DNA from 4 places in the Pseudomonas sp. NFXW11 genome. Region 4 is predicted to be linked to each of the others. Evidence: predicted binding sites of a transcription regulator. Region 4 holds the regulator's gene; each other region holds the start of a gene.
The links. The regulator FliA, encoded in region 4, starts transcription of late flagellar genes. The targets are predictions, from matches to a motif close to CTAAAGTTTNNNNNNNNNNNGCCGNTAA.
Positions count from the first base shown of each region.

Region 1: a site for FliA is predicted at 854-881, ahead of J4P02_RS00725 (methyl-accepting chemotaxis protein). Genes of this name have one in related genera too.
Region 2: a site for FliA is predicted at 1,215-1,242, ahead of flgM (flagellar biosynthesis anti-sigma factor FlgM). Genes of this name have one in related genera too.
Region 3: a site for FliA is predicted at 999-1,026, ahead of J4P02_RS15310 (flagellar protein MotY). Genes of this name have one in related genera too.

Region 1 covers NZ_JAGEKI010000001.1:162,381-164,541, reverse strand. The annotation lists gene J4P02_RS00730 (undecaprenyl-diphosphate phosphatase) at 1-715, opposite strand, end outside; gene J4P02_RS00725 (methyl-accepting chemotaxis protein) at 1,009-2,161, shown strand, end outside.
Region 2 covers NZ_JAGEKI010000008.1:3,874-6,034, reverse strand. The annotation lists gene J4P02_RS13910 (flagellar brake protein) at 1-246, opposite strand, end outside; gene J4P02_RS13905 (flagella synthesis protein FlgN) at 343-810, opposite strand; gene flgM (flagellar biosynthesis anti-sigma factor FlgM) at 859-1,176, opposite strand; gene flgA (flagellar basal body P-ring formation chaperone FlgA) at 1,329-2,090, opposite strand.
Region 3 covers NZ_JAGEKI010000008.1:287,112-289,272, forward strand. The annotation lists gene J4P02_RS15310 (flagellar protein MotY) at 9-935, opposite strand; gene pyrC (dihydroorotase) at 1,092-2,138, shown strand; gene rnt (ribonuclease T) at 2,135-2,161, shown strand, end outside.
Region 4 covers NZ_JAGEKI010000004.1:208,395-210,555, reverse strand. The annotation lists gene J4P02_RS08845 (chemotaxis response regulator CheY) at 1-370, opposite strand, end outside; gene fliA (RNA polymerase sigma factor FliA) at 534-1,274, opposite strand; gene fleN (flagellar synthesis regulator FleN) at 1,271-2,101, opposite strand.

The DNA of each region.
Region 1 (2,161 bases), on a different contig from region 4:
TCAGCAGGCCCTTGACCGCGATCATGGCGAAGATAAAGGCGGTGACGAAGCCGATGGCGAACACCGGGAAGTCATCGGGCTGGAACAGGTGCCGGTACTTGTAGCCGGAATACACCGCGGCGCCGACCATGGTCGGCATCGCCAGGAAAAACGAGAACTCGGTGGCGGTCTTGCGCGACAGGCCGAACAGCAAGCCGCCGATTATGGTCGAGCCCGAGCGCGAGGTGCCGGGGATCATCGCCAGGCACTGGGCGCAACCGACCTTGAGGGCGTCCTTCCAGGTGATTTCATCCACCGTTTCGGCATGCACCTCGTGCTGCCGGCGCTCGGCCCAGAGCATGATGATGCCGCCTACCACCAGGGCCGTGGCCACGGTGATGGGGTTGAACAGGTAGGCATGGATCAGATCGGCGAAGATCACCCCCAGCACCACCGCCGGCAGGAAGGCAATCAGCAGGTTGAGCGTGAAGCGCTGGGCCTTGGGCTGGGTCGGCAGGCCAAGCACCACTTCAAGGATCTTGCGCCTAAATTCCCAGACCACCGCCAGGATCGCCCCCAACTGAATAATGATGTTGAAGGCCATCGCCCGCTCGCCGCCAAAATTCAGCAGGTCGGCGACGATGATCTGGTGCCCGGTGCTGCTGATGGGTAAAAACTCGGTCAGGCCTTCGACTATCCCGAGTATCAATGCCTGTGCGGCGGTCCAAAGATCCATCAATCCCCCATAAGGCCATGCTCCTGGCATGCCTCTTTTTTAAGTGTTCGAAGCGTTGTTGCGTCGAGCGTAGCCGAGATTTCGGCTGGCATAAGTTCAACACAAGCCCATGAAAATTCTGTGAAAAGTCCGAAATGCTTCAGGTTTTGCGCGAAGGCGCCGAAATCCTAGCAGACAGGCGCAAAATGCGTCGCGATGTTATTGGACTTCCGTAGGGTTGGCGCTTTGCGGCCGGCATGCTTGGATGCTCACGGCCCTTAATGACAAGAACAAGAATCTGGAGTGACCGGATGATGAATAGCTTACGCAAGATGTCCATCAGTCAGCGCCTGTGGCTGATCCTGATCGTGGCGGTGCTGACCCTGGTGACCCTGGGCGTGATGATGCTCAAGCAGATTCATGGCGACCTGTACCAGGCCAAGGCGCAGAAGACCCAGCACGTGGTACAGACCGCCGCCGGCGTACTCGACTACTACCAGGGCCTGGAAGCCGCCGGCAGCCTGACCCGGGCCCAGGCGCAACAGCAGGCGCTGCAGACCATCCGCGGGCTGCGCTACAACCAGAACGACTACTTCTGGATCAACGACCTGACCCCGGTGATGATCATGCACCCGGCCAACCCCAAGCTCGACGGGCAGAACCTGGCGGCGATCAAGGACCCGGACGGTTTCCAGGTATTCAACGAGATGGTGGCCCTGGCCAAGGCCAAGGGCGCCGGCATGGTGGACTACCGCTGGCCCAAGCCCGGTGCCCAGCAGCCGGTGCAGAAAACCTCGTATATCCAGCTGTTCCAGCCCTGGGGCTGGATCATCGGTTCCGGGGTCTACATCGACGACCTGCAGGATGAGTTCTACAGCCAGGTACTGCGCGCCTCCTCCATCGGCCTGGTGATTGCCCTGCTGATGGCGGCGCTGGTGGTGCTGATTGTGCGCAGCATCGTCAGCCCGCTGCGGGAAAGCGTGCAGGCCATGGCCAATATCGCCAGCGGTGAAAGCGACCTGACCCGCAGCCTCGACACCCATGGCCAGGACGAAGTGACCGAACTGGCCCGGCACTTCAACGCATTCACCGCCAAGCTGCGCGGGGTGGTGATGCAGTTGCAGAACAGCGCCGCGGCCCTGGAGCAGTCCTCCAGCGAGCTGGGCAGCAATGCCGGCGAGGCCCAGGAACGCAGCCAGCAGCAATCGCAACAGATGGAACAGGTAGCCGCGGCCATCAGCCAGGTCACCACCGGGGTCCAGGACGTGGCGCGCAACGCCGAGCACGCCGCCGCCGAAGTGCGCGAGGCGGAGGTCCAGGCGCAGCAGGGCCAGGTCAATATCGACGGCAGCCTGCAGCAGATCGACCAGCTGTCCGGGACCATCGACCAGGCGGTGGAAGTGATCCGCACCCTGGCGGCGGAAAGCACCCAGATCGGCAGCGTGCTGGAGGTGATCCGCTCCATCG
Region 2 (2,161 bases), on a different contig from region 4:
AAACGCTTCTCCCGCCAACAGGAAGCGTTCGCCATCGCGAGGAATCATTTCGTCGAGGGCGAGCATGTTGCTGTCGCGGTCCACCTCGGTCACATAACTTTGGAAGCGCTGGCTGCGTTCATGGAAAGTGATGATCAGCGGGTCGTGGCTCTCTTGCAGCAACCGCAGGTTGGAGGAAATCTCCAGCGCAGTGGTGAGCACCTTGGGTGGCTGCGGAGTATCTTCCGCGTTTGGGGCGTTGAACACGGTTCATCAATCTCCAGACAAAATACAACTACACGCAGAGGCTAGCATTTTGCCAGCATGTTTCACGGCTGGGTAGCGCGCACTCATTTTTGCGGCCTAAGCCTGACTGAGTGCACGGGGCTTCGCAAGCATCGAAGTAGAGCCGCGGGCGTCGTAGAGAGCTGGAGGTTCGCCGCCATTGAGGATTTTCAACTGGTTGGCGGTAGTGGCTTGTTGAATCTGGATCGAGCGACCGTTGGTTTCGTTGGTGGCCTGACAGTCGGCCAACAGTTGACTCAGGATCGCGCTCTGTTCGAGCAGTTGCTGGCCCAGGCTCGAGTGGCCGGCCAGTTGCTCGAGACCTTCGCGGTTGCTTGGCAGGTTGAGGCTGTCAAGGATCTGCGTGCGCTTGCGGCCATGCTGTTCCAGCAAGACGACCAGGGCCTGCTTCTGCGCCAGGATATCCTCTAGCAGCGGCATGTCGCGGCCGTGCAGGGCAATGGATTCGGCTCGAAGCAGCTCCAACAGTTGTTGAGCTGGAGCAAGATCATCGTTGATCAGTTGCAGTAGATTGGTGTCGTGCATGGCTGGCCTTGGGGATTAAGCGTCCAAAAGCCTGGCGCGAGCCTATGGCTAGCGCTGGGCTTCGAAGTTAAGCAGTTTGCTGGCTACACGGTTGCTGTCGACCTTGTAGCTGCCATCGGCAATGGCTTGCTTCAACTCGGCCACGCGGGCTTTGTCGACGGCAGGCTGATCGCGCAGCTTGTCAGTGATCTTCTGCAACTGTTGAGCCTCATTGCTCAGGTGTACCGATTCCCCGCTTTTGCTGGTCTGGGTCGCGGTGTTCAGCTCAGCGGACTTGCCGGCGTCGCCGGTTTCCTTGCTGGTGCTGGTACGCGTACTGCCTGTCAGTGATGGGGAGCTGTTTAAACGGCTGAAGTCGATGACCATGATTGAAAAAACCTCTGGGTATTTGGACGCTTGCCTGGTTTTCGGCCATACCCTGAAAAACTTTAGGCTCGATTGTCGACAAGCCTGCGCTGGTATCCGCGACCCTATTATCGGCCACAGTTTAGGGGGCGAGTGGATCGAGCGCCAGTGATCTACATGGCCACTTCCACTTGTCCCGGTGCTGTCACGCGGGCCTTGATCACCCGTTGCGAGTTCAGGTTCTTGACCCGGATCTGCTCGCTCATGCCGCCATTGGACAGTGCCTCGCCCGGCATTCTTACGCTCAAGGTGCCGCTGCGTGCCGAAATCACTACCTGATCGCCCTTGCGAACCACTTCGGCCTGTTCCAGATGAGCCAGGGTGACGAGTTGGTCGGCGACCATTGGTCGGACAAGTTTCTGACCAATGGCTTGGTCCACCGAGGTCAGATAGCCCTGATTGTTCTGGCTGATGTCCCGTTCGCGCAGTACGACATCCTCGGGCTCGATGATATTGGCGCGCTTGAGCGGTCGGGCGCTGGTGACCACTTCGCGGAACAGCTTGACCTGGGCCGGCACGAACACGGTCCAGGGTGAGGCGCCTTCGCAGCGCACTTTCACCGTGACCCGCCCCAATGGCTGGGCCGGGCTTTCCAGGTTCGCTGTCAATTCCTTGTCGCACGCCGGCATGTGCATGCGCGGGTCCAGCTGGTTGACCTGAATTTCGTAGCGTCCTTCCGTTTGACTGGTAGCCAGGTAGTCTTCTACCGTGAATTCAAGAAACCCTTGAGTGACGCCGATAAGTAAATCAGGCAGGGTAACCGAATCAGCAACGGCAGGGCCGCCAGGGTTTAAGAGGCACAGCGCAGACAGCCCGCAAAGCAGTGTGCGGGTGCGGGATGTCAGGCGTCGGAAAAATGTCGTATTGGCGTTCATAACAGTTAAAAAGCAAGCGCCGTGCCGTTTAGCAATGAGCGTGCGTCGGATCTTAAAGCTTTGGGGAGTCT
Region 3 (2,161 bases), on a different contig from region 4:
CAGCCGTATCAGGAAGTCGCCGCAGCCTTGGGTGCAGCGGCTGCCTGAGGTGCCGGCGCTGGTGCTGCTGCTGGCTTTTCAGTAGGCGCGACCCGCTCCAGATGCACATTGACCCGACGATTCTTCGCCCGGTTGGCAGCATTGGTGTTGGGGGCCAGGGGATAGCGCTCGCCATGGAAGCGCACCACGATCTGGTTTTCCGCCAGGCCATTGGCCTTGAAGAACTCCATCACGGCCAAGGCCCGACGGCGCGACAGATCGCGATTGGTCAGGCGGTTGCCACTGTTGTCCGAGTGGCCATCAAGCTCGACATGATTGACCGTGGGATCGGCCTTGATGAAGTCCACCATCACCTGCAGCTTGGCCTTGGCCCGGGCATCCAGATCGATACCGCCGCCCGGGAAACCTATCTCGGCCTGCTTGACCTGCTCGTAGTTCATTGGCAGCAGCTTGGCCATGCAGCCTTGATAGTCACTGTAGGCCTTGCTGAATTTAACCGGCAGCAGGCGCACTTCGGACACCCCGCCCTCACGGGAAAAGTGCCGCACCACCGGGCTGCGCCCTTCCAGCAAGCCGGTGATCAGGCGACCGGCCTGCATCTGGTTGCTGTTGAACAGCACCCCATCGCTACCGGCCTTGACCGCGCCGAGGTTGATATCGCCGCGCCCAGGTTGCCAGGGGGCAGCGGCTGCAAGCAGGGTCGCCGAGCCACCCGCCTGCATCGGGTTGAAACTCTTGAGACGGAAGATCGCCTGCTCACCCGCGCGACGCACGAATTCGCCGGAACCGAAATCGGTCACGGGCTGGATCAGACGGCACTCGAACTTGTCGCCTTCGACCGTCCACTCAATGCTCTCCAGACGAGTCTGGAAAGTGAGAGCCATCGCGGGCAGGCTGGCAAACACACTGAGCAGGGCTAGATAACGCTGGCGCACGGGAGGCTCCACTGACGTGTACAACAGGAAAATCGACAGGCGTAAATACGCCATACCTTCGGGATATCGGTTGCTTGCGGCAAAACTTGATAGCGAGTGCCTGGAAGAGTCTTTTCCGGTAGCATTCCCCAGAGTTTTACCCGCCTGGAACCTCCCATGTCCGACCGCCTGACCCTGCTGCGTCCCGACGACTGGCATATTCATCTTCGCGATGGTGCCGTGTTGCCCAATACAGTCGCGGATGTCGCGCGCACCTTTGGCCGCGCCATCATCATGCCCAACCTGGTACCTCCGGTGCGCAATGCCGAGCAAGCCGACGCCTATCGCCAGCGTATTCTAGCTGCGCGTCCGGCCGGCAGCCGCTTCGAGCCGCTGATGGTGCTCTACCTCACCGACCTCACCCAGCCGGATGAAATCCGCGCGGCCAAGGCCTGCGGCTTCGTCCATGCCGCCAAGCTCTACCCCGCCGGTGCGACCACCAACTCGGATTCGGGCGTGACCAGCATCGACAAGATTTTCCCGGTGCTCGAAGCCATGGCCGAAGTCGGCCTGCCGTTGCTGATCCATGGTGAAGTGACCCGTGGCGACATCGACGTCTTCGACCGCGAGAAAATCTTTATCGACGAACACATGCGGCGAGTGGTCGAGCGCTTCCCCACGCTGAAAGTGGTGTTCGAGCACATCACCACCGGCGATGCGGTGCAGTTCGTCAACGAGGCCCCGGCCAACGTCGGCGCCACCATCACCGCCCACCACCTGCTGTACAACCGCAACCACATGCTGGTGGGCGGCATTCGCCCGCACTTCTATTGCCTGCCGATCCTCAAGCGCAACACCCATCAGGAAGCCCTGCTGGATGCGGCCACCAGCGGCAGCGCGAAGTTCTTCCTCGGCACCGACTCGGCTCCCCACGCCCAGCATGCCAAGGAAGCCGCTTGCGGCTGCGCCGGTTGCTACACCGCCTATGCCGCGATCGAGCTGTATGCCGAAGCGTTCGAACAGCGCAACGCACTGGATCAGCTGGAAGCTTTCGCCAGCCTCAATGGCCCGCGTTTCTATGGCCTGCCGGCCAACACCGACCGCATCACCCTGGTGCGTGAAGAATGGACTGCCCCTGCCAGCCTGCCGTTCGGCGAGCTGACTGTCATCCCGCTGCGCGCCGGTGAAAAACTGCGCTGGCGCCTGCTTGAGGAACACTCGTGAGTGACGATCATTTCGACGACGAA
Region 4 (2,161 bases):
AACCGATGCGTTCGAAGATTTTCTCGATCTTCTCTTTCAACGCCTGGGCCGTGAATGGTTTGACCACATAGCCGTTAACCCCGGCCTGGGCAGCTTCGATGATCTGCTCGCGCTTGGCTTCCGCGGTCACCATCAGCACCGGCAGGTGCTTGAGCTTTTCATCGGCGCGCACGTGGCGCAGCAGGTCGATACCGGTCATACCCGGCATGTTCCAGTCCGTTACCAGAAAGTCGATGCTTCCGCTGTTGAGTACCGGAATGGCGGTAGTGCCATCGTCGGCCTCGACCGTGTTGGTGAAACCCAGATCACGCAACAGGTTTTTTATGATCCGCCGCATCGTTGAGAAGTCATCAACGATGAGGATTTTCATGTTCTTGTCCAATTCGACCTCCAAGCAGTCTTAAACGCATTCAGTACCTGAACACGCCATTCAATCAATCCGGCATAACACGCAACGACTGCATGGAGCACATACCGCAAGACCGGCGCAGCTTGCCGCACCAGCCCTGTTCGCAGTGTCCCCACACTGCCTGTCAGCGCGCTCGCCACTCCCCCAAACGCCCCCGCAAGCGGGCTGCGCACTGGCTGTGTAACTGGCTGACCCGCGATTCGCTGACCCCCAGGACCTCACCGATTTCCTTGAGGTTCAGCTCTTCGTCGTAGTACAGCGCCAACACCAGTCGCTCGCGCTCCGGCAAATTGGCAATCGCATCCGCCAGGGCCGCCTGGAAACGTTCGTCTTCCAGGTCCCGTGACGGTTCGAGATGAGCACTGGCGCCATCCTCGTGCAGCCCTTCGTGTTCGCCGTCCTGCAACAGGTCGTCGAAACTGAACAGGCGGCTGCCCAGGGTGTCGTTCAGAATCCCGTAATAATCGTCGAGACTCAATTGAAGTTCGGCCGCAACCTCGTGATCTTTAGCGTCACGACCGGTTTTAGCTTCAATTGTGCGGATGGCATCACTGACCATGCGGGTATTTCGGTGTACCGAACGGGGTGCCCAGTCGCCTTTGCGAACCTCGTCGAGCATCGCCCCGCGGATACGGATACCCGCGTAAGTCTCGAAGCTCGCCCCCTTGCTCGCGTCGTACTTGGTCGACACTTCGAGCAAACCGATCATCCCGGCCTGAATCAGGTCTTCCACCTGGACGCTGGCCGGCAACCGCGCCAGCAGGTGATAGGCAATACGCTTGACCAGTGGCGCGTAGCGCTCGATCAGTTCGTACTGGCTGTCACGTGCGGACTTCTTGTAGAGGTTGTAGCCACTGGCAGTCATAGCACCGGTCCCGCTGTTTGATGCACTAGCCGCTCGACAAAGAATTCCAGATGCCCGCGAGGGTTCGCCGGCAATGGCCAGGTATCGACTTTCTGCGCGATGGCCTTGAACGCCAATGCACACTTCGAACGAGGAAAGGCTTCATAGACCGCACGCTGCTTTTGCACGGCCTTGCGCACGCTTTCATCGTAGGGAACTGCGCCGACGTATTGTAAGGCCACGTCCAGGAAGCGATCAGTGACCTTGGTCAATTTTGCAAACAGGTTGCGCCCTTCCTGGGGGCTCTGGGCCATGTTGGCCAGGACCCGGAAACGGTTCATGCCGTAGTCGCGGTTGAGCAGCTTGATCAGGGCGTAGGCATCGGTGATCGAGGTCGGCTCGTCGCACACCACCAGCAGCACTTCCTGGGCCGCGCGGACGAAACTGACTACCGAGTCACCAATACCCGCAGCGGTGTCGATCACCAGCACATCGAGATTGTCGCCGATATCGCTGAAGGCCTGGATCAGGCCGGCATGCTGGGCAGGACTCAGGTGCACCATGCTCTGGGTGCCGGAAGCGGCCGGTACGATGCGGATGCCGCCAGGCCCCTGGAGCAGCACATCGCGCAGCTCGCAGCGACCTTCGATGACATCGGCCAGGGTGCGTTTGGGGGTCAGGCCTAGCAGGACATCGACGTTGGCCAGACCCAGATCGGCGTCCAGCAGCAGGACTCGCCGACCCAGCTCAGCCAGAGCCAGGGACAAGTTCACTGACACGTTAGTCTTGCCGACGCCACCTTTGCCGCCGGTCACCGCAATCACCTGTACGGGATGCATGCTGCCCATGTTCTTTCTTTACCTTGTCTTACTTAGACGGGGCCACATAACTGGCTGCGCGTTCACCAT